3 regions of the Pseudobacillus sp. FSL P4-0506 genome follow, and region 1 is predicted to be linked to each of the others. Evidence: riboswitches for the same ligand, from Rfam matches in the RefSeq annotation. Region 1 holds a riboswitch; each other region holds the start of a gene.
The links. A riboswitch is a leader RNA that binds a small molecule or an ion and turns the genes downstream of it on or off. The one in region 1 is predicted to bind S-adenosylmethionine.
Positions count from the first base shown of each region.

Region 2: it holds a riboswitch for S-adenosylmethionine, as region 1 does, so the genes downstream of both, MKZ02_RS21605 (bifunctional homocysteine S-methyltransferase/methylenetetrahydrofolate reductase) here and MKZ02_RS15880 (Na+/H+ antiporter NhaC family protein) in region 1, are expected to answer to the same signal.
Region 3: it holds a riboswitch for S-adenosylmethionine, as region 1 does, so the genes downstream of both, MKZ02_RS17960 (methionine biosynthesis PLP-dependent protein) here and MKZ02_RS15880 (Na+/H+ antiporter NhaC family protein) in region 1, are expected to answer to the same signal.

Region 1 covers NZ_JBBOOI010000001.1:3,182,600-3,192,514, reverse strand. Annotated here, with positions in the region: gene MKZ02_RS15895 (aldehyde dehydrogenase family protein) at 1-310, shown strand, start outside; gene MKZ02_RS15890 (1-propanol dehydrogenase PduQ) at 393-1,535, shown strand; gene MKZ02_RS15885 (glycerol dehydrogenase) at 1,644-2,744, shown strand; SAM riboswitch class I at 3,422-3,529, shown strand; gene MKZ02_RS15880 (Na+/H+ antiporter NhaC family protein) at 3,639-4,919, shown strand; gene MKZ02_RS15875 (ABC transporter ATP-binding protein) at 5,501-6,256, shown strand; gene MKZ02_RS15870 (hypothetical protein) at 6,349-6,474, opposite strand; gene MKZ02_RS15865 (ABC transporter permease) at 6,446-8,182, shown strand; gene MKZ02_RS15860 (YxeA family protein) at 8,203-8,562, shown strand; gene MKZ02_RS15855 (response regulator transcription factor) at 8,700-9,407, shown strand; gene MKZ02_RS15850 (sensor histidine kinase) at 9,411-9,915, shown strand, end outside.
Region 2 covers NZ_JBBOOI010000001.1:4,285,829-4,295,743, reverse strand. Annotated here, with positions in the region: gene metH (methionine synthase) at 1-1,808, opposite strand, end outside; gene MKZ02_RS21605 (bifunctional homocysteine S-methyltransferase/methylenetetrahydrofolate reductase) at 1,786-3,651, opposite strand; SAM riboswitch class I at 3,739-3,850, opposite strand; gene MKZ02_RS21600 (DMT family transporter) at 3,997-4,899, shown strand; gene MKZ02_RS21595 (nitric oxide synthase oxygenase) at 4,978-6,060, shown strand; gene MKZ02_RS21590 (IS1182 family transposase) at 6,204-7,562, opposite strand; gene mreBH (rod-share determining protein MreBH) at 7,891-8,898, opposite strand; gene MKZ02_RS21580 (acyl-CoA thioesterase) at 9,163-9,672, opposite strand; gene argF (ornithine carbamoyltransferase) at 9,865-9,915, shown strand, end outside.
Region 3 covers NZ_JBBOOI010000001.1:3,633,787-3,643,701, reverse strand. Annotated here, with positions in the region: gene MKZ02_RS17995 (TetR/AcrR family transcriptional regulator) at 1-638, shown strand, start outside; gene MKZ02_RS17990 (pirin family protein) at 695-1,504, shown strand; gene MKZ02_RS17985 (IS1182 family transposase) at 2,227-3,585, shown strand; gene MKZ02_RS17980 (NAD(P)-dependent malic enzyme) at 3,814-5,070, opposite strand; gene MKZ02_RS17975 (ABC transporter ATP-binding protein) at 5,295-6,080, shown strand; gene MKZ02_RS17970 (ABC transporter permease) at 6,064-6,822, shown strand; gene MKZ02_RS17965 (aliphatic sulfonate ABC transporter substrate-binding protein) at 6,849-7,850, shown strand; SAM riboswitch class I at 7,920-8,023, shown strand; gene MKZ02_RS17960 (methionine biosynthesis PLP-dependent protein) at 8,095-9,201, shown strand; gene metC (cystathionine beta-lyase) at 9,207-9,915, shown strand, end outside.

The sequences.
Region 1 (9,915 bases):
GCCTATCCTCCCAATTGTTCGTGTAGAAAATGTAGATCAAGCGATTGAATTGGCAGTAAAAGCAGAACACGGATTTCGCCATACATCTATTATGCATTCTAAAAATATAGATAACTTAACGAAATTTGCTGCAGCTATTCAAACAACGATTTTTGTTAAGAATGGTCCATCTTACGCAGGACTGGGTGTGGGCGGTGAAGGCTATACAAGCTTCACCATTGCAGGACCTACTGGAGAAGGGTTGACTTCGGCGAAAGATTTTGCGAGAAAAAGAAGATGTGTTCTCGTAGATAGTCTGTTTATAAGATAGAAATAGAAAGGTCGTCGCTTAAAGTTTCTATGTTAAAAACGAGCGGAGGGGTGGAGCAAAATTCCTCGGAGGAAAGCAGCCAATGAAAACGTTTTGGATACAGCCAAAAATTTATTATGGAAGCAATTCGTTAGACTATTTAAATGAATTAGACGCAAAAAAAGTGCTCCTTATAACAGATAAATACACCATTCATTTAAATGCGGAAGAAGAAGTGATCAACCGTTTAAAATCAGCATCAGTTAAAGTGTTTTCTGAGATCGAGGATGCTTCCTCATTAGCGGTTGTAAAGAAGGGGCTGGCCTGCTTTTTACAAGAAGATCCGGACTTAATGGTTGCGCTTGGGGGCACAGCAGCCATTGATGCGGCTAAAGCTATCCGTTTTTTCTGTCACCAACCAGCCGTTCATGGCAGCAGAAAAAAACTGCCGTTTGTTGTTATACCGACAACAAGCGGCACAGGATCAGAGGTCACTCCTTATTCTGTCATAACGGGGGGAGAAGATAACGAGCGAATGCCTTTACATGATGAAAGAATGCTGCCCGATGCCGTGATTTTGAATGCACAACTAACCGTGGTCACTTCTCCTTCTGTGACAGCTGATACGGGGATGGACTTGCTTACTCATGCGATAGAGTCATATGTTTCATTAGAAGCGACAGAATTCACCACTCTTTTTTCTGAAAAAGCGATAAAATTAGTGTTTACACACCTGCTCAGAGCTTATCGGTTTGGAGAAGATTTGACAGCGAGGGAGAGTTTGCAGCTTGCTTCTTGTATGGCAGGATTTGCTTTCGTCAATTCTTCTTTAGGGGTGAATCATAGTATAGCTCACGCCATGGAAGCGGAGTTTCCGCTATCTCATGGCCGAATTAATGCGATGCTACTTCCTTACATCATAGAGTACAATGGAGGGCTATGTGACGGCACTCTCCATTCCTCGGAAGCAGCAAAAAAATACATGAATATCGCAAACATGCTGGGACTTCCCTGTTCAACGGTAGAAGAGGGGATAAGAAGCTTGTCCACAGCGGTTAAACTCCTAAATAAAAAATTTAATATTCCGTTAACTTTTCAGGATAGCTTGATTGAAAAAAATACTTTTGAGAAGAGCATTCCGCTCATCGCCAAGAAAGCACTCCAGGATGTTTGTACAGCTGGAAACCCAAAGCAGGTGAAAGAGATGGATCTCGTCTACCTGTTAAAGTGGGCATACACAGGCTGACCCGTTCACATTTTGTGATGTGAAAAGTTCATTGTGAAATAACATGCCATGTAGTAGCTGAAAAGCAGCAATCTCGCTGTAAAAATAATTATTCAATGGGAGGTTCCTATGACCAATATTATCTTTGTATCGCCGGGTAAATATGTACAGGGCAAAGGAGCTTTAAACAGTATTGGAAAATATGTAAAACAGCTTGGACAAAAGCCGTTGATTTTAGCTGGAAAGACGGCGTGGGAAGTGACAGGTAAAGGGATTAAAAGCAGCTTGCAGGCAGAAGGCATAGATTTTCACTCTCTTCAATTTAGGGGTGAATCGTCTATTAATGAAGTGAACCGGATCAAGAAAGAAGGAGAGGCACACTCAGTGGATATGGTCATCGGAGTAGGTGGAGGAAAGGCGCTCGATACGGCAAAAGCGGTAGCTGACGAGCTGAAAGTAAAGGTAGTTATCGTGCCTAGCATTGCCTCGACAGATGCCCCGACAAGCGCATTGTCCGTCATTTACACGGATGAAGGTGTCTTTGAGGCTTACAAATTTTATAGTAAAAACCCCGACCTCGTTCTTGTGGACACGGCCATTATTGCTAAAGCACCTGCAAGATTATTCGCTTCAGGAATTGCTGATGCAATGGCTACATGGGTAGAAGCCAGAGCGACATTGAATAGTAATGGCACCGCTATGGCTGGCGGGAGGACAAGCATTGCAGCGAGAGCGATTGCCGAAATGTGTGAAAATACGCTGTTCAATCATGCGATACCAGCATACAAGGCGGTTCAAAAAGGCGTTGTCACAAAGCATGTAGAAGCCGTTGTAGAAGCGAATACGTTACTGTCTGGATTAGGTTTTGAAAGCGGAGGGCTCGCAGCCGCTCATGCCATTCATAACGGATTCACAGAGCTAGACGGCGACATTCACCATTTAACACATGGTGAAAAAGTCGCTTATGGCACGCTTGTGCAATTAATGCTAGAGTTTCACCCGGAAGAGGAATTGCACAGGTATATCACATTTTATCGCAAGCTGGGATTGCCTACTACACTGAAAGAATTACACTTAGAGGACGTATCCTATGAAGATCTGCTGAAGGTCGGCCAAGCCGCCACTCAAGAAGGAGAAACAATGAAGAACTTATCCTCTGACATTACTGCTGAAGATGTGGCAAATGGCATTCTAGCTGTTGACCAGCTGAGTGCGCCAGTAGGAATATGAAGAAGATTGAAATGGGCTGCGTACCAGTAGGCTAAACGAGACAACCCGAGTAGAGGCAGCTGAAATTGGCAAAAAAATTCGAGATACAATATTATTTATTTTAGCTCCCCGTTAGTTGTGCCAAAAGGCAGCTATCATGTTAAATCGTAGGCTTCAAATACAGTAGCTTTAAAACGTTTTACGTGTATGAATAAAATCTTTGAGCGTAAACAATGATATTTTAATCCCTCTTTTCTATAAAAGGCAGGTCTATTCTAAGGCAAACCCGCGCATGTTGAATCCTCTTTTTTAATGCGTGGGTTTTTTCTAATGCAAAATCAGATTAACATTCCAAATATAGCCTTCCCAAGGAGCAAAAAGAGCAGAAGCCACAGAGGAAGAAATAGCCGGAGTCATTATGGTGGCTACATCATTAAACGGAGATGTTAAACTTTTTAGCAGGAGGATTTATTTATCGTTGTAAAGTCGTGTTCCTTTGACGGCACCCTTTGTAAAAAATTATGCGAAAATGATGATATAACTGTCACTGGCCTGTATTTTCTAGTATTAGCTATACTTTTTAAGTCCTCATATAATCTTCTATCCGTCATTTAAAAATATCCATAATTTTTTTGTTGATAAAGGAATAAAAATCATGTAGTCTTTTAGTTGCTGTGACAAAAAAATAAGATTTTTTCTTCTTATCAAGAGAGATGGAGGGACTGGCCCGATGAGATCTCGGCAACGGAACTTAGTGATTAAGTTGCTGTGCCAAATCCAGCAAGCAAAGGCTTGATAGATAAGAGGAGTGTTTTATAGATATAAGGCCTCTTCTTGTCGTTCAAGATGAGGTCTTTTTTCGAGGCAAAGAATGGGCAAAAGACGTGTCCCATTTTATTTTTTGGAGGTGGAACAATGAAGAGAGGGAATCCATGGGCGTTGATCCCATTTGTTGTTTTTTTAATTTTATTTATTGGTTCAGGGGTTATTACAGGTGATTTTTACGCCTTCCCTGTCATTGTAGCCATTGCTATTTCGGGCGCTGTGGCTCTGGCGATGAATCGAAAAGAACCCTTTGGGCGAAAGGTGGATATTTTTTGCCAGGGCGCAGGAAACGTAAATGTGATGCTGATGGTTGTTATTTTTCTATTGGCGGGAGCCTTTTCAGAAGTAGCAAAAGGCATGGGGGCAGTGGACTCTACTGTTAACTTTGCTTTAGCGGTTGTTCCGCAAAACTTGCTTGTCGTAGGCTTGTTCGTCATTGCCTGCTTTATCTCCCTATCCATGGGTACATCAATGGGAACGATTGTTGCATTGGCGCCAATTGGAGTGGGGATAAGCGAGCATATTGACCTTCCCATGGCTTTAGTCATGGCGGCGATTATTGGCGGTTCAATGTTTGGCGATAATTTATCCTTTATTTCCGACACAACCATTACTGCCGTTCGTTCACAGGGCGCACAAATGAAGGACAAATTTAAGGTGAATTTTTGGATTGTGCTGCCGGCAGCTATTGTAACGGGTGTTATTTTAGGGGCTATCACAATGGGGGAAACGGCGCAAGTGGAACATTTAAGCTATAATTGGGTAAAAATTGTTCCCTATGTTTTAGTCATTATTCTAGCGTTAACTGGAATGAATGTTTTTCTTGTGCTAGCACTTGGAATTGTTCTCGCTGGAGCTGTTGGCTTAGCGGATGGCAGCTATCATTTAATGAGCCTTTTGCAAAAGATGGGCGAAGGAATGGCTAGCATGTATGAAATGGCCTTTCTTGCGATATTAATAGCTGGAATGGTGGAGGTTATTAAGTTTAACGGCGGGATTGACTTTCTGCTTCACCTCGCAACAAGAAGAATTAAATCGAAAAAGGGTGCTGAATTTGGGATTGCCGGTCTTGTCGGCCTAACGAATTTATCGACGGCTAATAATACGATTGCTATTTTAATTGCTGGTCCGCTTGCAAAAAATATGGCTGATCAGTATGAAATTGAGCCGCGAAAGTCTGCAAGCATATTAGATATCTTCTCCTGTGTGATTCAAGGACTTTTGCCGTATGGAGCCCAATTCCTGGCAGCCGCAAGCGTAGCCGGAATATCGCCAGTGAGCATCGTACAATACTCTTTCTATCCAATCCTTATAGGAATCTGCGGAATCATCGCTATCCTCATCGGATACCCGAAAAAAAAGCAAGTCTGAGTTTCACCACTTTAAACAAATGGAGAGCCTATTCCGTTTGTTTAAAGCGGTAAATATTTAATATATCGGTGATTGCTCTCGAATTCATTGAAGTTTGGAACATTTGACTGCGTCCTTTCGATAGTTTACTTAGTTAGAATTTTAACTGGAATCATATTTATGGGTGTTACTCTTTCGCTTTAAATGCCGTTTGTAAAAGTCAAACTTTTACGAACGGTTATTTTTTTATCCAAAAAAGGCTGTTTTTCACTTTGTTTAAGTCTAAAAATTATTTTCGAACATTTTTGCTAGCATGGATCATACAAGAAGAGCGGGAGCGGATTCGAAGGCAGCAGCGTGAAGGAATGGATGTGGCCTATATAATTTATCCTTGTTACGATCATCCTTATAATAAAAGAGGGAAACGGACCTTCTAATTTGACTATATAGCAGATTAAATGCCGATGAAAAATTAATAGAAACCATAAAAGCAAATCCAGATGAGGATTTGCTTTTATTTTTAAGGTTTATTTAAGGTTTGGATTAAGGTGGTGTAAGGTCTAGGAATTATAATCATCATTAGTTACAAGGAGGGCATATCAATGAAAACCATTTTACAAGCAAAAAACGTTCAAAAAATATTTGATACAAAAGGAAATGTTTATAAAGCATTAGAAGATATTGATTTGAAAATTAAAGAGGGAGAATTTATCGGCATCATGGGACCTTCTGGTGCTGGGAAATCGACATTATTAAATGTTTTGTCCACTATAGATACACCAACATCAGGGGATATTATCATCAATGATCAACATATTGTGGGCATGAAAGAAAAACAATTAGCGGAGTTCCGCCGAAATCAGCTTGGCTTCATTTTTCAAGATTATAACCTTCTGGATACGTTAACGGTTAAGGAAAATATTCTACTTCCACTTGCATTATCAAAAGTTTCAACTAGTGAAATTGAAAAACGTGTTGAACAAATTGCAGAGACGTTTGGAATACGTGACATACTCGATAAATATCCCTATCACATATCAGGCGGCCAAAAACAGCGAACAGCGGCATCAAGGGCCATTATTACTAACCCAAGCCTAATATTGGCGGACGAACCAACAGGTGCATTGGACTCAAAATCCGCAACCAGCTTGCTAGAAAGTTTGTCTATGTTAAACGAACAGAATAACTCGACGATTATGATGGTTACGCATGATGCTTTTGCCGCCAGCTTCTGCAAGCGAATTTTGTTTATTAAAGATGGCAAGATCGATGTTGAGATTCATAAAATACGGCAATCCCGTGAAGAATTCTTTCAAAAAATATTAGATGTTCTCGCTTCACTTGGGGGTGGCCGTTAAATGTCGCTATTTAGCATTGCAGGGAAAAATATAAGAAAAAATTTTAAAAATTACTTTTTATATTTTGCTTCGATAACTTTTAGTATTGTGATTTACTTTACATTTGTTTCATTGAAATATGATAAAACAATCGCTGCCACGTCGGAATCTTCAACTAAAATTAGCTCCGTTTTTAATGCTGCATCGGTTGTGTTGATCATCTTTGTTGCAATTTTCATCTGGTATTCGAACTCTTTCTTTACAAGGAAACGAAAAAAAGAGATCGGACTGTATTCATTGTTAGGTGTACGCAAGAAACAAATAGGTCGAATGCTGTTTTATGAAAATTTTTTAATGGGAGTTATAGCCCTTTTTATTGGAATTTTGCTCGGTTCCATTTTATCCAAGTTTTTTGTTCTAATTTTAATGAAGGTGATGGGCTATGATGTGATCGTAAATTTTGCTGTTTCGCCTGCTGCGATTATAAACACTATTATCGTGTTTACTCTCATTACAGCTGTTACCTCATTTTACGGTTATAGATTAATTTATCGATTTAAGCTGATTGAGTTATTTCAAGCGGACAAAGAGAGAGAAAAAGAGCCAAGAGCATCTTTGTCTATTGCCGCATTATCCATTATTTTTATTGGGATTGGTTATTGGCTCGCTCTTCAAAACATAATGGAATCAGAAGTTTGGAGAAAAATCGGTTTTATGGTAACACCACTTACCATAATCATCTCCGTTATTTTAGGTACTTATTTATTGTTTAGCACATTAACTGTCTATCTATTGGGTCTTTCAAAAAAGAACAAGAGGAAATTTTGGAGAGGGATTAATTTAATAAGCACATCTCAACTTCTGTATCGCATGAAAGGTAATGCACGCATATTAACGATCATTGCCATTCTCAGTGCGACCACATTAACTGCTGTTGGGGCTTCCTATAGCTTGTATTATAACAATAAAGGGAACGCTAGGTTAGCAAATCCAAATAGCATGATGTTCATAAACAATGATGAGCATATAACGAATAAGGTGAATGATAGAATATCGCAAGAAAAGGACCATAGTGTCATCTATCATAAAATTATTCCCACCTTACAAATTGAGGTAGATACTTCTAGTTTAAATAGCAAAATGGGTGAAGTTAAAACGATTTATACTATTATCTCAAATAATGCTTTTAATGACATGGCAAACCTTCAGGGAAGAAAAGTCCATCTTTCACTGAAAGGAAACGAGGCAGCCGTACTAGATGCAGGATACTATGAAGGGTTATCACCAGAATATATAGGCTCAAGCATTCCTTTACATGTAGGTGACCTTGCAGAAGATCTTACGTTTAAAAAGCTGATGAAATATAATGTCCTTAATATTCAGACTGCAAATGTTACTGTGGTGACAAGCAATCAATTATTCTCCCAATTAGAGAAAAAAACAGACCCTGTCAACATGGAAGCCTATAAATTTTCCAATGAAGAGAGTTCAAAAGTATTAAATGAAGAGGTTCAATCTATTCTTCCTGAAGATGCAGGTTTCTCGAGTTTTTACAATGAGTATGCTCTTGGGATGGAGACAACAGGGTTAATGATCTTTATTGGTGCTTTCTTAGGTTTAGTCTTTCTTGCTGCAACGGGAAGCATCATTTACTTTAAACAGTTAACAGAGGCAAATTCTGATAAAGAGCGCTATGTGGTTCTCCACAAAATCGGCGTAAACAAAGAAGAGATCAGAAATTCAATTGCTAAACAGGTATTCTATATTTTTGTCCTGCCATTATTAGCAGGAATAGTACACAGTGCTATAGCATTAACTGCTTTATCAAGGTTAATGCAAACAAACTTGGTTATTCCTGTATTAATCTGTATCGGTGTATATATTTTCATTTACCTAATTTATTACTTATTAACAGTGCGAACCTACTACAAAATTGTGACTAAATAAAATAAGTGAGGAGTGGAACCATGAAAAAATTAATCTTAGCTGTTGGAATAGGGATAGTGATTATCGTTGGTGCTTTGATTTTTATGCAAAATGTAAATTTTAATCGAATAGGAACGGATAAATATTACACACAAATAAATGGAGAAGGAAGTAAAATGGAGGATAAAGGAAGCAATGGAGTGGTTTATGTAAGATATGAATATGAATTACCTGCTTATGATCAAGATGGCGACAAAAAAACATTAACATTTACTTCCGAAAAGCAACTACGGGAAAAAGCCTACTTACTTCTGTATACGAAAAGTGGAAAAGGAGTTACATCTTATCAGGAAATACCTGCTAAAGAATTACCTGAAAAAGCTGCCAAAATGTTAAAGTAATATTTTACCGAAATCAAGTTCAGAAGAATCCTTAATCATAAGGATTCTTTTTGGTGTACATGGAATGATAAGCCTATTATGGCATTAGATTTATTTGCTTTATAATGAAAGTACTGAAGGTATGGAGGTAGTAATGAATGACACTAAACAAAACAGTATTAATCATTGATGATGAGGAAGACATTTTAAGAATTATTAAAACGGTTCTAATAAAAGAAGGAATTGAAAAAGTTGTAACATCTACCACTGCTAAAGAAGGCTTTGCTCAATTCCAACAAACACAACCAGATCTTGTTTTATTAGATATTATGTTGCCGGATGGCGAAGGGTATGATGTATGTAAACAAATGAGAACTATCTCGAATGTGCCGATTTTATTTATATCAGCAAAAACGGAGGAGCTTGATAAGATCGTGGGCTTTGCTATAGGTGGCGATGATTATATAACGAAGCCATTTAGTCCTAAAGAAGTTGCGTATCGAGTAAAAGCGCAGTTGCGAAGAGCGGACTATACGCAAACGGATAACCAGACAGCGCCTGTTATAATAGCTGGTCCATTTAAATTAAACGAACAAAAAGCAGAGCTGTTAAAAAATGGGAAAATGATTGAATTAAAGCCGAAAGAACTCGGTTTAATGAAGTATTTCCTCCAAAATACGAATAAGGTGATTAGCAAAGAAAGGCTTTACGACACCGTCTGGGGTGAGAACTATTTTGGCTCTGATAATACGGTAATGGTACATATCCGGCGATTAAGAGAAAAAATAGAAATAGATCCCTCTGACCCTAAATTTTTAATTACTGTAAAAGGCCTGGGCTATAAATTCACTGTTGAGGATGAATAGGTCATGAAATGGAAGCTGACTGGCAGGTATATACTTTCCATCGTTTTAGTCGTTATTCTAGTTGTTTTCATAAACACTTTTATTATGCTTTCTTTAATAATGGCACAGTCTGTTTTTAATTTACCAATATTTCAAGGAGAAGAAACAACACCCGAGCAATTTGCAAGACAATTTCAAGATAAAATAAATATAGAAAATCATCATCTATCTATTACTGAATCAGGAAAAAAGGAGCTGGTTGAAAAAAACGCATGGATCCAGATCTTAGACGAGAATGGTAAAGTGATTCATAGCTATAGAACGCCAACAGGGATAAAGGAGAAATATACGCCGGCAGAAATCATTCAAACATATAAGTACAAAGAGATTGATGCAAACACTACAGTATTTGTTAGTGAGAAAAAGAAAGGAACCAATCGTTATAGTTATTTTATTGGAATAGAGAATCCCAGCTTTAATCGCTATTTTATTTCATATGACAATCGTGACATATTTCAAGTAGTTAAAA
Region 2 (9,915 bases), 1.1 Mb from region 1:
GTTTCATCATTCGTTTCAAAAAGAAGCTTCTCTGCCATCGTTATTTCTTCTTTTGGAATGGAAGCAAATCTCTCCAGCTTCTCAGTATTTACGATGGCGTAATCGAGTCCAGCTTGCGTGCAGTGATATAGATAAACGGCATTCAACACTTCACGGCCAACAGGCGGGAGGCCGAATGATACGTTGCTGACACCAAGAACGGTTAAAGATCTGGGCATTTTTTCTTTAATTAGCCGGATGCCTTCCACTGTTTCTTCGGCTGAACCGATGTATTGTTCATCTCCTGTTCCCACGGGGAAGACGAGCGGATCAAAAATAATGTCTTCAGGCGGAAGACCCCATTTATTGACGAGCAGGTCATAGGAACGCTCGGCTACTTCCAGTTTACGTTCGCGGGTCACGGCCATACCCGTTTCATCAATCGTACCCACTACAACGGCTGCTCCATATTGTTTTACAAGTGGAAGGACAGCATCGAAGCGCTCTTCACCGTCTTCTAAGTTGATGGAGTTGATGATTGCTTTTCCCTGTGAGTATTTCAAGGCTTTTTCAATAACTGCTTCATCCGTTGAGTCAATGACGAGCGGCACTTTCACCTTTTTCACGACTTCTTGCATAAAGGCTTCCATATCTTCAAGTTCATCACGATCAGGATTGGCAAGACAAATATCAATGACATGAGCGCCGCCCTTTACTTGGGCGCGAGCGATCTCTGCCGCTTCTTCATATTTGCCCTCAATGATCAATCGTTTGAATTTACGGGAACCAATGACATTTGTCCGTTCCCCGATAAATAATGGCCTCATGGAATCATCATAATGAAGGGGCTCAATTCCGGAAACAACATGTTCATGAGGCTGTTCCGGACGTCTGCGTGGAGGGATATTTTCAATAGCAGCCCTCATTGCGCGAATATGATCCGGTGTAGTTCCACAACAACCGCCGACAATATTTAGCCATCCCTTTTCGGCAAAGCCTTTAATCTTGGCCGCAAGGGACGCAGGTGATTCATGATAGCAGCCATTTTCATCCGGAAGCCCAGCGTTAGGATAACAGCTCACAAAGCTTTGAGATAAGGCAGAAAGCGAACGGATATGATCCGTCATAAATTCTGGACCAGTTGCACAGTTTAAGCCGACGGATAGCGGATGAACGTGCTCGATAGAAATGTAGAAGGCTTCGATGTTTTGCCCTGCGAGTGTGGTGCCCATCGGTTCGATCGTTCCAGAAATCATGATGGGAAGCTTTTTTCCAGTAGCTTCAAAAGCACGTTGAATACCAAGCACACCGGCTTTTACGTTCAGCATGTCCTGGCTCGTTTCCATTAATATAACATCGCAGCCGCCATCAATGAGTGCTGTCGCCTGCAATTCAAAGTCTCTGCTCAATGTGTCAAAATCTATTCCGCCTGTGACAGACAATGTTTTCGTTGTCGGACCGATAGCACCTGCCACATAACGTGGATGATCAGGCGTAGAAAATTCATCCGCGCACTTACGGGCAATTTCGGCTGCCCGCTTGTTAATCTCATAAGCCTTATCACCGAGGTTATATTCATTTAACACGAGAGCCGTGCCGCCAAATGAATTTGTTTCAATGATATCGGTGCCTGCTGCTAAATAATCCCGGTGAACTTTTTCGATTACATGAGGCGCGGTAATGTTTAAATACTCATTGCAGCCATCATATTCTTCACCGCCGAAGTCTTCCTCTGTTAAATTAGCTTGTTGTAGCATTGTACCCATTGCGCCATCTAAAAAAAGAATACGTTTTTCCAGTTCTTTTTCAATTGGATATTGTTTCGACATGAGTGATCCCTCTTTCATTCATTTTTCTATCTAACTCTTCGATGTAACGGATCAATTCAATGGACATTTCATAACGCATAAATGGAGTAATAATATAGATACCATTAAACAGCTTGGCCGCTGTATCGATTAATTCCTTGGCAATCTTGACGCCCTCAAGCGCTGCTGTTTCTTTATCATGCTCATAGGCCTTCATTCTAGCAAGCGTTTCGTCTGATAGTTTAATGCCAGGCACTTCATGATGAAGGAATTCAGCATTTCTTGAGCTTGTCAACGGCATGATACCGAGGAAAATCGGAGTCGATAAATGCTTTGTTGCTTCATATACTTCAATAATTTTTTCTTTTGTAAAAATAGGCTGTGTAATAAAGTAATCGGCTCCGCACTCAATTTTTTTCTCTAAACGTTTCACCGCCCGGTCGAGCACACGTACATTTGGGTTAAATGCAGCTGCAACGGAGAAATTAGCTTTTTGTTTTAATGGTTTTCCAGAAAAAGAAATTCCTTCATTCAGTTGCTTAATTAATTGGATAAGCTCCATGCTTGAAACGTCGTAAACAGAAGTAGCACCCGGGAAATCGCCAACTTTCGTCGGATCACCGGTAATAGCCAGCACATCGTGAAGACCTAGAGCATGCAAGCCCATAAGATGAGACTGCAAGCCGATTAAATTCCGATCCCGGCACGTAATATGAACAAGCGGGCGAATGTGATGCTGCATTTTGAGCAGGGAGCCCATTGCTAAGTTGCTGATACGTGGAGAAGCAAGCGAGTTATCAGCCATTGTAATAGCCGCCATGCCAGTTTGCTGCAAGGCTGTGGCTCCTTTAATATAAGCAGCAGTATCCAAGTGTTTAGGAGTATCAAGCTCCACAATAATCGTCCGTTCTTTTTTTACCTGCTCATGGAGCGGCGGTAACACTGGAGGAGTCGGTTCTTTAATAATAATGGGCTTTCTGGCGATTACCTTTTTCTCTGTAATTGGTGCAAGGCCAGCTAATGCTTTTTTGGCCGCCTCAATATGTTTGGGTGTGGTGCCGCAGCAGCCTCCAATAAGACGGACCCCTTCATTGCGAAGGTGAACGGCTGCCTGGCCAAAATAATCAGCCTCTGATTCATAGACGATACGGCCGTCTTCTACATCGAGAAGGCTTGCATTCGGATAGGCTGATAAAAAGGCTTTTTCAGGCAGTGTCACCTCTTCAAATGCTTGGATTGTATGATAAGGGCCGAGGCGGCAGTTAACGCCGACAATGTTTGCCCCGAGGGATTCGAGCTGATTGAACGCCTGATTTAACGAGAGTCCGTTTTGTAGAATGCCAGGTTCATGCATGGATACTTGAGAAATAATTGGCAGATCTGTAAGTTGACGAAGCAGTTGTAAAACGGTCGTTAATTCTTCAAAGTCATAATACGTTTCTAAAAGGAAGCCATCAGGTTCTTCCAGTAAGATGGCTTCTGCCTGCTGCTGAAAGGCCGCTTCAATGTCGGCAAGGGAGGCGCTGCTTTTACGGATTCCACGGATGCCGCCGATGGTCCCGAGTACGAAGCGCTCTTCAGAGAAAGCCGCCTTTTTTGCTATCCGCACGGCTGCTTTATTTAATTCCCGTACACGGTCCTCCATTCCATATCTTGCAAGCTTTAGAGCATTGGCGCTATATGTATTCGTTTGGATTACATCCGCGCCTGCTTTTATATATTCGCGATGGATTTTTTCAATGATTTCTGGCTTTTCTATATTAAGTTCCTCGTAACAAAAATCGATGCCGTAGGAATAGAGGAGAGTGCCCATGGCTCCATCAGCTGTCAGCACTTCGTTTTGCAGCCGGTCTAATAATTTCATGTGGTTCTTCCTTTCCGTAACTTTATTCTAATCATAAGAAAAAGCCTTCTTAAATTAAGAAGGCTTTACATTGTCAATGTCTGATCCTTCTTATCTCTCAAACTGATTAGACAGTTTGCTGGATTTAGCACCTAGGCCCGCTAGCGGCTGGTTGCTGAAGCTTCATAGGGCCAGTCCCCTCAGCTTCTCTTGATAAGAAATATACCTATATACAATTAGTAAGATAATTGAACATATCATATCTCTTTAAGAGGATTTAGTCAATAGAAAATTTTGAATATTCCCAGAGGATTGTCGAACAGAAGGAGGCGGGATATACTTTTATGAGATAAAGGAGGAGTCAGGTTGAATCAGCTTCGTTATTCATTATTTATTTTGGCAGGGGCATGCAGTTATGGTTTTCAAGCTTCAATCGTCAAGCTGGCAACGAATGCGGGATACCCGGCTGGCCAGATGACCGGTTCACAATATATCTTTGGACTTTTGCTGATGATCATCCCTTTCATGATAACCAAACGCATAAAATTACAGGTTAAGCAAATAGTACCATTGCTTGGGCTCGGCGTTTTATTAAGTTTGACAGGCGTATTTTATGCAACAAGTATTCAAGAGCTATCGGCTTCAATCGCCATTGTTCTGCTTTTTCAATTTACTTGGATGGGGATTCTCATTGAATCCGTTTATTTAAAGGCATTTCCATCTGTCACAAAGATCATCTCGGCTGTCCTTTTATGGGCAGGAACGCTGCTCGCCGCCGGAATTTCTTCAGAGGGAATCAACTGGGCAGACCATTCAAAGGGCTTTATTTCTGGTTTCCTTGCCGCTTTAACGTTCGCATTGTTCATTTTCTTTAGCGGAAAAACAGGAAAAGAAGTACCGGCTATTCAAAAAAGCTTTGTTATTTCTATTGGTGGGCTGGTAACGGCTTGTTTATTTGTATCGCCAGCTTTTGTAATAGATGGGACGATGACTGGGGGCTTGTGGAAATATGGTTTGCTTGTCGGACTGTTGGGCGTTCTTGTACCGGTTGTTCTCTTTGCGCTCGGTACCCCGTATGTTGACTCAGGAATGGCCACTATTTTAGGTGCTGCAGAGTTGCCTGCAGCGATGATTGGCGCTATGTTCATTGTGGGTGAACATTTAACCGGTGAACAGGGGGCTGGCATTGTGCTCATATTGATCGGGATTGCTGTGCCGCAATTGCGTAGGAATGGAAGAGTCCGACCGAAACAGCTTTCCAGCAGTTGATTTCCGCAAATTGTCACAAAGCCGAAAATAGAACAATGATATACTGTGAGTAAATGCTACTTACAGGACGGGAAATAGATGAATAAACAGTTATGGAAGCAAGCAAAAGAATTTATCACAGTTTGTTATCGGGAATTAGGCAAATCGGATGAAGAGATAAAAGCGCGGCTGTACGAGATCAAAACAGAAATTGAGGGAACAGAAAGTTATACTCAAACTTATGAAGAACTGAGCTATGGAGCGAAAATGGCCTGGCGCAATAGTAATCGCTGCATCGGACGGCTATTCTGGCAAACGCTGCACGTGTTCGATAAACGAGAAGCTAAAACAGAAAAAGAGATATTCGAAGCCCTCAGCCGTCATGTAGAATATGCGACAAATCAAGGGAAAATTCGTCCGACTATTACAGTTTTTCGTCCGTCTTCACCCCATCGGGAAGACATTCGCATTTGGAACCATCAGTTAATTAGATATGCGGGGTATAAAACAGAGACGGGAATAAAGGGAGATCCTGCTTCTATTGAACTGACCTCTATGTGCCATAAGTTTGGCTGGCGAGGGGAAGGAACTAATTTTGATATCCTGCCCTGGATTGTACAAATAGGCAAGCAACCGCCTAAGCTGCAAGAAATCGATAAGAAGCTCATAAAGGAAGTAAGCCTTATTCATCCGATATATGATTGGTTTGCTGAGCTGCAATTAAAGTGGTATGCTGTTCCAATTATTTCGGATATGAAGCTGGAAATAGGAGGCATTGAATACAAAACAGCTCCTTTTAACGGCTGGTATATGGGAACGGAAATTGGCGCACGCAACTTAGCTGATGAGTTTCGTTACAATCAGCTTCCAGTTATTGCGGAACGGCTGGAATTGGATATTCATCGAGCCGCTTCTTTATGGAAAGACCGGGCGCTACTTGAGTTGAATACAGCTGTTCTTCATTCGTTCCAGCAGGCGGGGGTAAGTGTTGTAGATCATCATACAGCCGCGCAGCAATTTAAAACTTTTGAACAAAACGAAGATCGGGAAGGTAGGCCAGTGACAGGTGATTGGACCTGGTTAATTCCGCCGATGTCTCCAGCTGCTGTTCATATTTTTCACAAAGAATACGATAACTCAATCCAAGCACCTAATTATTCTTATCAGGACCGGCCTTACTAAATTAAATGAAAAGCAGCCGCTTGAACGGCTGCTTCAGTTTGTCGACAAAAGGGGTTCGGAATAGTCTTATTCCGAACCCCTTTTGATTTTTCGGTAGTTTTAAAGCCATTCGAGAGAAAGATAGACCTCTCCGAGGTCATCATTTAAGCCATTTCTGGTTCTCGCCAAGTCCAGCTGGCCATTTTCTTGAGATTCATGGCAGCGAAAGTAAGCATCGCTTGCATCGACAATTTTTTAAGTCCCCTTAACGTTGTCCAACGCATGCCATGCTTTTCTTTTGCATCTGCGAATACACGCTCAATCGTTTCTTTTCGCTCCGCATAAATCGCTTTAACTTCTTCGTGGTGGCGAAGATGGTCGGCCTCTTCCATATATTTCTGCCAAATATGGCGTGTCACCACTTTTTGATGATTTCTGCTTTTCGTGCATTTAGCTAAAAAAGGGCAGGAGGTACAAACCTGTTTGGGTGATCTGTATTCACGATAGCCTTCCTTATTCGTCGTTGAGTAATTCAATACTTCCCCTGCCGGACAAAGGTAACAGTCAAAATGTTCATCGTACACATAGTCATGCTTTCTGAAGAAGCCCTCTTTTGTGCGCGGCCGTGTATAAGGCAAAGCAGGTGTCATGCCGTTTTCCATTAAATAACTGGCAATGGCAGGTGTTTTGTAAGCTCCGTCTGCACCAACAGCTTTAGGTTTTCCTACCTTTTCTATCACTTTCTCCATTAACGGCTCTAAGATTTGGCTGTCATGTGTGTTGCCTGGTGTGACCATTGTGCCAATTACGAATCCCTTACGGTCTGCGGCCGCGTGAAAGGAATAGGCAAATTGTTTGGTTCGTTCGTCTTTAACGTAGTAGCCACTGTCCGGATCGGTTGTACTTTCCTTGATTTCTTTTGTTTCTTCTTTATCGAACTTATCTGGCGGGAACGGCTTTTTTCCATGATCCTCTCGGTCCTGATTAATCTCTTCTTGGAGGCGTTCCTGATACGCGCGTGTTTCTTTGCGAACCATTTTCTTTTCAAATTTACGCTTATTCGCGCTAGCTTTTACATGAGTGGAATCCACAAAAACGTGCTCCGCACTAATGAGCTTTTTCTCGGCAGCTATTTTTAAGATACGATAGAAGATCTGTTCAAACAGGTCGGTATCTTTAAAGCGACGCTCGTAGTTCTTACCGAAGGTAGAGAAATGCGGCACTTTATCATGGAATCCATAACCGAGAAACCAGCGGTAGGCCATATTCGTTTCCACTTCCTCGATCGTCTTGCGCATGGATCGAATGCCAAAGGCATATTGGATAAATGTTAGTTTAATTAAAATAATTGGATCAATGCTTGGGCGGCCCACTTCCGCATACAATCCTTCCACCAAGTCATAAATAAAAGAGAAATCCATCGCTGCCTCCATTTTACGGACCAGGTGATTCTCTGGTACAAGCTGGTCTAGAGCGATCATTTCTATTTGATTCCGTTGGATTGGATTGTTTTTCGAAAGCATCTTTCTCACCTCAAGTGTTTGATCTATTTATTTTAAAACAGGTATGGTTGTACGGCTACTCTAACTTTGTAACCCCTGTTGATTGAAATGAATGGCGCAAAGACTCCTGCGGGATCAGCGGGACAGGTGAGACCCCGCAGGCGCTTTCGCGGCGAGGAGGCTCACCGCCCGCCCCGCGGAAAGCGAAGCGCCTGGAATGGAAATCAACAGCCCCCATTCACAAGCAAAATAAAAAGGACTGTAGACAAACTCTAGAATTTCATTGAGTTTGTCTACAGTCTGAAGCAGCCGCTTGAACGGCTGCTTTTTTGTGCATAGATATGTAATTTTAGCCCGTTACTTTCTGCAGGCTCTTCATTACATGGAGCGAGCGTCCGGTACCAATGGCAACAGACTCTAGTGGGTTTGGAGCTAAGTGAACAGGAACGATAATTTCTTCACTAAGCCAATCTTGCATGCCATTCAACAAGGAGCCGCCGCCGCTAATGACTACGCCCCTGTCTACAATATCACCGCTTAACTCAGGTGGAGAGTTTTCTAAAGTAACGCGGATCGTTTCTAAAATGGCTAGCAAAGATTCTTTAATAGCTTTTTGAATTTCATAAGAGCTTACTTCAATTGTTTTTGGCAAGCCGGTAACGAGATCACGACCGCGTACGTCCATTACAAGTTCTTTATGATCAACTAAAGCGTAGCCAATTTCCATTTTTATTTTTTCTGCTGTCCGTTCACCGATAAGGAGGTTATACTGCTTGCGTACGTATTGTATGATGTCTTCGTCGAGTTTATCGCCGCCGATACGGATGGAATTACAGGAAACAACGCCTCCATAAGAAATGATAGCTACCTCGGTTGTACCGCCGCCAATATCGACGATCAGATTGGCAATTGGTTCTTCTACGGGCAGATCTGCTCCAATAGCAGCAGCGACAGGCTCTTCAATTAAATGAACAGACTTGGCCCCACTGCTTTTTACTGCATCCTGAATGGCTCTCTTTTCGACAGAAGTTGCACCAGAAGGAGTACAGACGACGACGCTTGGCTTACGAATATTGAACCCTAATACTTTGCTAGCTTTTTTCATTAATCCTTTAAGCATTTCAGAGGTAATATCAAAATCCGCAATTACACCATCCTTCATTGGGCGAGTTGCAATAATCCTTCCCGGAGTTTTCCCAATCATATTTTTAGCTTCTGTGCCAATAGCAAGCACTTTTCTCGTCTCAGCGTCGATAGCTACCACGGACGGTTCATTAACAATAATCCCTTTATCTTTACTGTAAACGAGCAAATTGGCTGTCCCTAAATCTATTCCGATTTCAATTTGTCCAAACATGATCATTCCTCCAAATGGCAATCCTCTTAAGTTTCTTCCATAAGTATAAGGATGAACAATTCTCCATGTATAGGGGACAAAATAAGGAAAAAAAGAATGTTACAATGTGACTTCGATTGTTACAATGTTTTTCTGCTATAAAGATAACTATTAGCTGTATAAAAAGGAAAAAAACAAATTTCACTGTTAACAAATCTTAATTTTTGTAAACTAAAAAGCCGCTGAATGAGAGCGGCTTTCTCAATTTTCTTCCATATAGTCCGTCTATTTTCCTGCAGACGAAAAAAACTCCACAAGCTCTTTGCTATATTTTTTGCGGGCCTTTCGATGGCTTGCTCGATTGGCTGCTGTTTCATTCAGCCATTTTTCTTCATCCGTCTCAGGTACCACCTCAGGAATGGAGGACGGCCGTCCTGATTCATCGAGAGCTACAAAGGTTAAAAAAGAAATAGCAGCTACTTCTTTTTCCCCTGTCATTAGATTTTCTGATAAAACTTTCACGAACACTTCCATGCTAGTTGTGCCTGTATAAGTTACCATGGCTTCGAGGGTTACTGCATCTCCCACGCCAATTGGCTTAAGAAAATCAACAGAGTCTGTCGAAGCGGTGACTACTGCCTTTCTAGCCAATTTTGTCGCTGAGATGGAAGCAATATCGTCTATATAAGCCATTAGTTTGCCGCCAAACAAAGTGCCGTGATGATTTGTGTCAGGAGGAAGGACGTAACTGGTTTTAATAGATAACGTGTCTTTCATAGGTCTTTTTTCTCTCATATACAGCACCTCGCTAATGATTTCATACACGTAGTATACCCTATGTGAGCGAAAATCTGTTGTTTTCTTAAAAAATAGGATAATTCAGAAATTATGGTTGTATTTTAATTAGTTTTAATGTATAAATATTAAATAAGATTATAAATAAAGAATGGATCTGTAAATAAAAATAATATCTATGAGGTGAAGAGAATGATAGTGACGGATATAAAGAATAGCCAGGTGTTAAAGGGGAAAGATTTA
Region 3 (9,915 bases), 450 kb from region 1:
CCGTGCTTGCCGGTCGGCCAGTAGCTGATCGTGAAGGGTTCAGTGATCAGCTGGCTATGACGATGGAGGTTAATAAAAGAAATAATTTGTTTGCCTTGTTTCAGGGGGTATTTGCCTCTGAAGAAGAAGAACTCAAACAGCTTGTCAAGCAGCATTACTTAGAAGAATTGAAGTGGATGCAAGGCCGTATTATTGAGCTTTATGGCGAGCAGGCAAAGCCATACTCTTTGGATCTTACGCTTGTTTTTTTGGGGACTATTCAACAATTCATTCATTTATCAATGGTTACGGAAAAAGAAACGATAGATCTGAAAAGAATCATTGCTTATGGACTGCGCCGAATGGATACAGCGGTAGAAGATGTGCAAAGAAATAAAGATATTCTCCTTGGGGCGCGATTTCTTGAAAAATGGTTTCCTGAATCTACGTTATCCAAGGAAAAGAAGAAAAGTGCCATTATGCAAGAAATCAGCTCTTTGCAAAAAGAAGCCAGTCCTAATCAAAGTGAGCTTCTGACTTTTTTGCAGAATGAAATAAGTAGCGCAGAGCCTCGCATTGCTATTATAGAAGCTGTGGTCCGGGCAATTGATGACAGGGAAGAACTGGACGATCTGATTGCTCAATATTTAAAAAGCTAAATGTCTAGTGTGAGTAACTTTCTATATTAAAATAAAGCAAAGGAAGGGAATGTATCATGCGCAGCATACTTGACTCATGGAAGGTAAAGTTTAATGAGAGAGGATTTCCTCATATTCAGCAGGCTTTTGTTCTGCCGCCGGAGAAAATGCATGAATTAGATCCGTTTATCATGCTGGCCGAAGATTGGTTTAAACGAGGAACGTTTGCTGACCATCCCCATAAAGGCTTTCAAACTGTGACATATGTAATGGATGGCCGACTTGAACATATAGATAATAAAGGTGGAAGAGGCATTCTTGGGCCAGGTGATGTACAATATATGAACGCAGGCGCTGGAGCTCGGCATGCTGAAGAAGCAGTAGATGATGACATTGTTCACTCCCTTCAGCTATGGCTCAACTTACCGGCTAAGCTGAAAAACTCCACTCCTTTTTACCAGGACATTTACGCAGAGGATGTTCCCGTAAAAAAAGTAGGTTCTGCAATGGTGCGTGTGTTTGCCGGTGACGGAGGACCGATGAAGCCGCTCATTCCTTTTTCGATGGCTGAAATTTTGCTTCCGGCAAAGGAGACATACATTCACGAATTGCCGGTCGATGACACTGCCTTTATATACGTTCTTGCCGGACGGGCAGCATTTGGTGAAACCAGCGTCATTCTTGAGCAAGGATATGCTGCTACTTTAACAAAAGGCTCGTCCTTCCGTGTGGAGTCAGCAGAACGCACAAAAGTGCTCATTTATTCTGGCCAGGCACAAGGAGATCCTATCGTATCCTATGGGCCGTTTGTGATGAATTCCCGTGAGGAAATTCGTCAGGCTCTTCAAGATTTTCAGGAAGGAAAGTTTGGGCCTGAGGCGAAATAAAGAGGCTTGTTGATAGAGGTAATAAGTAAGCCATTATAAAAGGAAGAAACGAGAGAACGCAGTAAAAAAGTGAGTTCGGTTTTTTTGTGTACTGTAAACAGTGGAGGGGACAGAAGAAAATTAATAAATGGTATAGATTTTCATAAGGCAATATTAATGATAGTTGGTATATTCATGGAGAGCCTTATAATTAAGAGGGGATCTAAAGAGGAAAGGCCTTACCGTTGCAGGGGAAAGAACAGCCAATCATACTGTGGACCTAAAATCTTTCATTAGGGAAGATTCAGAAACACTGAAATGTAAGCGTTCAACCATTAAGCAGCAGTTAGATGAGCCACACTTTCAATAAAAAACATCGTGACAAGTAAAAGAATGACCGTATTATGGGCTGTTATCAGTATAAGGAAATAACAAAAAAGAGAAGCACCGAGGTGCTTCTCCAGACTGTAGACAAACTCAATGAAATTCTAGAGTTTGTCTACAGTCCTTTTTATTTTGCTTGTGAATGGGGGCTGTTGATTTCCATTCCAGGCGCTTCGCTTTCCGCGGGGCGGGCGGTGAGCCTCCTCGCCGCGAAAGCGCCTGCGGGGTCTCACCTGTCCCGCTGATCCCGCAGGAGTCTTTGCGCCATCCATTTCAATCAACAGGGGTTACAAAGTTAGAGTAGCCGTACAACCATACCTGTTTTAAAATAAATAGATCAAACACTTGAGGTGAGAAAGATGCTTTCGAAAAACAATCCAATCCAACGGAATCAAATAGAAATGATCGCTCTAGACCAGCTTGTACCAGAGAATCACCTGGTCCGTAAAATGGAGGCAGCGATGGATTTCTCTTTTATTTATGACTTGGTGGAAGGATTGTATGCGGAAGTGGGCCGCCCAAGCATTGATCCAATTATTTTAATTAAACTAACATTTATCCAATATGCCTTTGGCATTCGATCCATGCGCAAGACGATCGAGGAAGTGGAAACGAATATGGCCTACCGCTGGTTTCTCGGTTATGGATTCCATGATAAAGTGCCGCATTTCTCTACCTTCGGTAAGAACTACGAGCGTCGCTTTAAAGATACCGACCTGTTTGAACAGATCTTCTATCGTATCTTAAAAATAGCTGCCGAGAAAAAGCTCATTAGTGCGGAGCACGTTTTTGTGGATTCCACTCATGTAAAAGCTAGCGCGAATAAGCGTAAATTTGAAAAGAAAATGGTTCGCAAAGAAACACGCGCGTATCAGGAACGCCTCCAAGAAGAGATTAATCAGGACCGAGAGGATCATGGAAAAAAGCCGTTCCCGCCAGATAAGTTCGATAAAGAAGAAACGAAAGAAATCAAGGAAAGTACAACCGATCCGGACAGTGGCTACTACGTTAAAGACGAACGAACCAAACAATTTGCCTATTCCTTTCACGCGGCCGCAGACCGTAAGGGATTCGTAATTGGCACAATGGTCACACCAGGCAACACACATGACAGCCAAATCTTAGAGCCGTTAATGGAGAAAGTGATAGAAAAGGTAGGAAAACCTAAAGCTGTTGGTGCAGACGGAGCTTACAAAACACCTGCCATTGCCAGTTATTTAATGGAAAACGGCATGACACCTGCTTTGCCTTATACACGGCCGCGCACAAAAGAGGGCTTCTTCAGAAAGCATGACTATGTGTACGATGAACATTTTGACTGTTACCTTTGTCCGACAGGGGAAGTATTGAATTACTCAACGACGAATAAGGAAGGCTATCGTGAATACAGATCACCCAAACAGGTTTGTACCTCCTGCCCTTTTTTAGCTAAATGCACGGAAAGCAGAAATCATCAAAAAGTGGTGACACGCCATATTTGGCAGAAATATATGGAAGAGGCCGACCATCTTCGCCACCACGAAGAAGTTAAAGCGATTTATGCGGAGCGAAAAGAAACGATTGAGCGTGTATTCGCAGATGCAAAAGAAAAGCATGGCATGCGTTGGACAACGTTAAGGGGACTTAAAAAATTGTCGATGCAAGCGATGCTTACTTTCGCTGCCATGAATCTCAAGAAAATGGCCAGCTGGACTTGGCGAGAACCAGAAATGGCTTAAATGATGACCTCGGAGAGGTCTATCTTTCTCTCGAATGGCTTTAAAACTACCGAAAAATCAAAAGGGGTTCGGAATAAGACTATTCCGAACCCCTTTTGTCGACAAACTGAGAGAAGCACCGAGGTGCTTCTCTTTTTTATGCACTTTCTTAGACAAATACCATTTCTTCTTTTCAGCTTCTGCCTATATAGTGGCTCACGAATGTTTTGCCGGGTTGAGCGTATAGAGTTAAAAAACAACTTCGGCCGGCTCTACTTGAATCGCCGAAAGCTGATACGTTTTAGTGCGTAAGGAATCAATATCAATATGTTTACGGGCAATACCTGAACTGATGGCAGCTTGTGCCACAGCGGCAGCCACTTCAGGAGCGACACGTGCATCAAAAGGAGAAGGAATAATATAATCTGCTGACAGTTCTTGTTCGGAAACAAGAGAAGCAATAGCGTAGGCAGCAGCTGCTTTCATCTTTTCATTGATGTCTGAGGCTCTCGTATCAAGCGCCCCTCTGAAAATCCCTGGAAAAGCAAGAACGTTGTTTACCTGGTTAGGGAAATCTGATCGGCCTGTACCGATCACCGCTACACCGGCTGCTTTTGCTTCAGCAGGAGTAATTTCTGGATTAGGATTAGCCATCGCAAAAACAATTGGATCTCTTTCCATCGTACGAACCATTTCAGGTGTTAATACCCCAGGAGCGGAGACACCGATAAAAACATCACTATTTTTCACGATCTCTTCTAACGGTCCTTCTGCCTTTTTGGCATTTGTAAAGGAGGCGACATCCTTTTTGATCGGATTCATTCCGCATGGGCGGCCTTGATAAATAGCTCCTTTTGTATCGCACATGATGATTTCTTTTACACCGAAATTATTTAGAAGCTTTGCAATGGCGATGCCAGCTGCACCTGCCCCATTAATAACAATTTTTATTTCGTCGAAAGTCTTATTCACAAGTTTAAGGGCGTTAATCAAACCAGCTAGTGTGACGATCGCTGTACCATGCTGGTCATCGTGAAAAACAGGAATGTCCAGTTCTGCCTTTAAGCGCTGTTCGATAAAAAAGCAGTGGGGTGCTTTTATATCTTCCAGATTAATTCCTCCAAAAGATGAAGTGAGTAACTTAACAGTTTTAATGACTTCTTCGGGATCTTTCGTATCAAGGCAGAGAGGAAAAGCATCCACACCGGCAAAGTTTTTCAGCAGAATCGCTTTGCCTTCCATAACCGGCAAAGAGGCGTCTGCTCCAATATCTCCAAGCCCTAATACGGAAGTGCCGTCAGAAATGACAGCTACAGTATTCGCTTTCATTGTATAATCATAAATCTTTTCGCTGTTTGCTTGAATGGCGAGACAAGGCTCGGCGACTCCAGGAGAGTAAACCAGGCTTAAATCTTTTAAATTTTTAACATTTAATTTAGCCTTTGTTTCTAGCTTTCCTTGGTGGCTTCGGTGAATTTCCAGTGCTTCTTGTTTTAAGTTTTTCATAATCTCCTCTTCTCCTTAATTAATCACGCTCATGCTACAGTTACGCTACGAAGTAATGTTTTTAATTCTATAACATCCTAAAAAGATAATCAACAGAAGAATCAGAAAATTTAATTAACTAAAAGAAAAAATTTTTAGTAAACAATTGACTTTCCAAGCATAAAGTATATAATACAAATAAATCCGATTAGATAAATATGATTAATAAAAAAGATGGTGATTACATGTTTTTACACATAGACCATGTCAATAAACAGTTTACGAATAATAAAGTTACAAATGATGTATTAGTTGATGTGAGCGCTGTAATAAATGAGGGTGAATTTGTTTCGATACTTGGGCCTTCCGGCTGCGGAAAATCAACATTATTATCTATGGTCGCAGGATTAAGTGAAGCTTCATCCGGTGAAATTAAGCTCGAGGGAAAAACAATCAAAAAACCCGGAAAAGACAGAGGCATGGTGTTCCAGCAGGCAGCTTTATTTCCTTGGCTGAATGTTGAGGAAAATGTCATGTTCCCTCTTAAAAAAGAAATGAATAAAAAAGAAGCGAAAGAAACAGCTCGCCAGTTTTTGCAAATGGTCCAACTTTCCCATTATGCTGGCCATTATCCACATGAACTGTCGGGAGGAATGCAGCAGCGGGTAGCGATTGCCCGGGCACTTGCCATGAATCCAAAAGTATTGCTTATGGATGAGCCGTTTGGTGCATTGGATGAACAGACAAGGGCACGCATGCATGCAGAGCTTGAAAAGATTTGGACAGAAACACAAAAAACAATTCTATTTGTTACCCATAGCATCTCTGAATCTATTAAGCTATCTGACCGCATCATTGTTATGGGAACACAGCCAGGGACGATCATTGCTGACATTCCAGTGGATATACCAAGGCCACGGAAATTTGATCAGAAAGAAGTTATCCAGCTTGAAAAGCAAATTAGCCTGTTGTTGAAAAATGAAATCGATAAAGTAGTAAAAGAGGAACTGGCCTATGCAGCGAATCATTAAACAGCTTGTTTTTTTTATCGTATTGTTTATTGCCTGGGAAGGAATTGTGCGAGCTGGCGGCTGGACACCGGATGTAATGCCGAAGCCGACGGATGTTTGGCAGGCACTTGTTCGCGGCTTTGAAGATAAAACTTTGATTTTTGACTTAGTTGCCAGCTTTGAGCGCTTGTTCGTCGGCCTGCTTATTTCTTTAGTACTGGGAGTGGGCATCGGTATTTTGCTTGCCAAATCAAAAACTGCTGATGAAACACTCGGTTCACTTATTTTAGCTCTTCAAAGCGTACCGAGTATTGTCTGGCTGCCGCTTGCTATTATGTGGTTTGGATTGAATGAAAAATCCGTTATTTTCATTGTTGTTCTTGGCGGAACGCTCGTTATGACAATTAATATGCGAATGGGAATCAAAAGTGTGGCTCCGCTCTATATTCGGGCTGCACAAACAATGGGCTCAAGAGGAATCGATTTATTCATAAGAGTTATTTTTCCAGCGGCCATCCCTTATGCGGTTACAGGGGTTCGGCTAGCATGGGCGTTTGCATGGCGCGCTCTAATGGCTGCTGAAATTTTGAGCACAGGACCAGGATTAGGATACACACTAAAATATGCTTCTGATTTTGGAGACATGAGCCTGGTTATTGCTGTCATGATTTTGATTGGTATTATCGGAAGCATCGTAGATTATGCGTTTTTCCAAAGAGTAGAGAAAAATGTTATGCGGCGCTGGGGACTTGAAACAAATTAACATTCTTAGTTAGTGAGGGAGAGAATATGAAAAAGAAGCTTGGTTATTTTGGCTTCATTCTGCTTTTGTTGGCGAGTGTACTGGCCGGCTGCAACTCAGCGGAAGAAGGAAAATCTGGAGAGAAAAAGAAAGTCGTCATTGGATATTTTCCCAACCTTGACCACGTGCCGGCAATGATTGCCCGGGAAAAGGGGTATTACGAGGAAGCGCTTGGTAAGGATGTAGATGTTGAATATAAATCCTTCCCGGATGGCGGGGCATTTATGGTTGCCCTGAAAACAGGAGACGTTCAGGCAGGGCTTGTCGGGCCTGGACCGGTAATGAACAACTTTACTAATGGAGCGGACGTGAAAATTGTCGCCGGCAGTTCTTCAGGTGGCACAGTGATCGTTGCCCGGAAAGGCAGCGGAATTAATTCTGTTAAAGATTTTGCAGGCAAAACATTTATTACTCCAGGTGTTGGCTGTACACATGACGTCCAAATGGAAACATTCGTTAAAGATTTCGGTCTTGAATCAAACCGGATTGGTGGTAGCATGAAGCATACAACAGGCAAGCCGGCCCAATATGCAGGTCTGTTTGAATCAGGCAAAGTAGATCTTGCTGCTGTTCCTGAACCATGGGGTTCCTTGCTTGTTAAAGAAGAGGGAGCCAAGATTATTGTGGATAGTGATGAAATTGCCTTCGGTACGACATTGCCTAACTCCGTACTCGCCACGAGCGGTAAATTAATAAAAGAAGATCCTGAACTTGTGCAAGATATTGTAGATGCTCATAAAAAAGCGATTGATTTTATTAACAATAATCCAGAAGAAGCGAAAAAGTTAACGATTGCAGCGATTAAAAAAGATACAAAACAAGAATTGGCAAAAGATGTGGTTGATAGTGCATGGAAAAGAATTACGTACACAGCTGACGTAAATGAAAAAGTTGTGCAGGAATTTGCTGACTCTTCATATGACTTGAAATTCCTAAAAAAACAGCCTGATTTCACTGCTTTGATTGATAATCAATTTGCCAAAAAATAAAATATTGAAAAAACTCTTGTCATTTCTATCTTTTTACTGTACATTTAAAAAAAGTTAAAATTTCATAGGTTCTTATCAAGAGAAGCGGAGGGACTGGCCCGATGATGCTTCAGCAACCGGCTACGTAAAGTCAAGGTGCTAACTCCAGCGGGTTTCATCCCGGAAGATGAGAGGAAGATAATCAAAAGCCTTCTTCTTAAGAAGGCTTTTTTATTTTTCGCGCATACATAAAGGAGAGAAGAACATGTCACATACACACATTGATACATTGCTAGCACAAATTGGGAATCGCAGCGAAACAGCAACGGGAACAGTGAATGCACCTGTCTATTTTTCAACTGCTTATCGTCATGAGGGAATTGGCCGTTCAACCGGCTATGATTATACACGCACAGGAAATCCAACACGACAAATTGTCGAACAAGCGATTGCTGATTTGGAAGGCGGGGATGCAGGCTTTGCTTTTGCCTCAGGCATGGCGGCCATCCAGACACTTCTTGCATTGGCTGAACCTGGGGATGAGTGGCTCGTCTCTGCTGATCTATATGGAGGCACATATAGGTTATTTGAGAAAGGATGGAAAAAATTCGGCTTATCTTTTGTATATGACAGTTTTCAGGATATCAGTGAAGCGAAAAAGAAAATAACAGAAAAAACAAAAGTGATCTTTTTGGAGACACCGACTAATCCGCTTATGCAGGAAGTAGATATTGAACTAGTGGCAGCATTGGCAAAAGAGCATGACTTGTTGTTGATCGTTGACAATACGTTTTACACGCCGCTTTTGCAGCGTCCGCTAACTCAGGGAGCTGATATTGTCATTCATAGTGCAACGAAGTATTTAGGAGGCCATAACGATTTGCTGGCCGGCTTGATCGCAGTAAAAGGAGAGAAGCTGGCGCTTTCAGTGGAAGAGATGCAAAATGCTGCCGGAGCTGTTTTAGCCCCGCTGGATTCCTGGCTGTTAGTACGGGGGATGAAAACGCTGAGCCTGCGTATGAAACAACATGAGCAAAACGCAAAGCAAATTTCGGAATTTCTGCGATGTTGCCCGGAGGTCACTGATGTTTTATATCCGGGACGGGGGGGAATGCTCTCTTTTCGGTTAGAATCAGCAAAATGGGTGGACGACTTCTTAAGAAATCTGAAGCTTATTACATTCGCTGAAAGCCTTGGGGGAGTCGAGAGTTTCATTACTTATCCGGCAACGCAGACACATATGGATGTGCCTGAAGAGGTTCGCATTCAAAATGGTGTTTGTAACCGCCTGCTCCGCTTTTCAGTAGGAATTGAACATGCAGACGACTTAATTGATGACTTGACACAAGCTTTCAAGAACATGAAGGGGTGAAAAATATGAGTGATAATTATTCTTTCCAAACAAAACTATTGCATAACAGCCATAAATTCGATGAAGGAACCGGAGCGGTCAGTGTACCGATTCAGCATGCTTCTACATTCCATCAAAAGGACTTTGATCAATTTGGCAGTTATGATTACAGCCGTTCTGGGAATCCGACGCGAGAAGCGTTAGAAACTGCCATTGCTGAACTTGAGGGCGGCACGCGGGGCTTTGCCTTTTCATCAGGCATGGCAGCCATTTCTACGGCCTTTCTTTTGCTTTCTAAAGGAGACCATATATTAATTACAGAAGATGTATACGGCGGCACGTATCGCATGGTCACAAGTGTCTTGAACCGTTTCGGTATTGAACATACATTTGTGGACATGACGAATCTGCATGAAGTGGCCTCAAACATAAAAGAGAATACGAAATTAATTTATATGGAAACGCCGTCCAATCCATTGCTGAAAGTAACGGATATAAAGGGAATTGTTAAATTGGCTAAAGCAAATAATTGCCTGACATTTGTGGATAACACATTTCTTACACCAGCTTTGCAGCGTCCGCTTGATCTTGGTGTAGATCTTGTTCTGCACAGCGCTACTAAGTTTTTATCGGGACATAGCGATGTACTAGCTGGCCTGGCTGTAACAAAAGACAAAGAACTGGGTGATCGCTTGTATGCTTTGCAGAATTCATTTGGAGCCGTTCTTGGTGTGC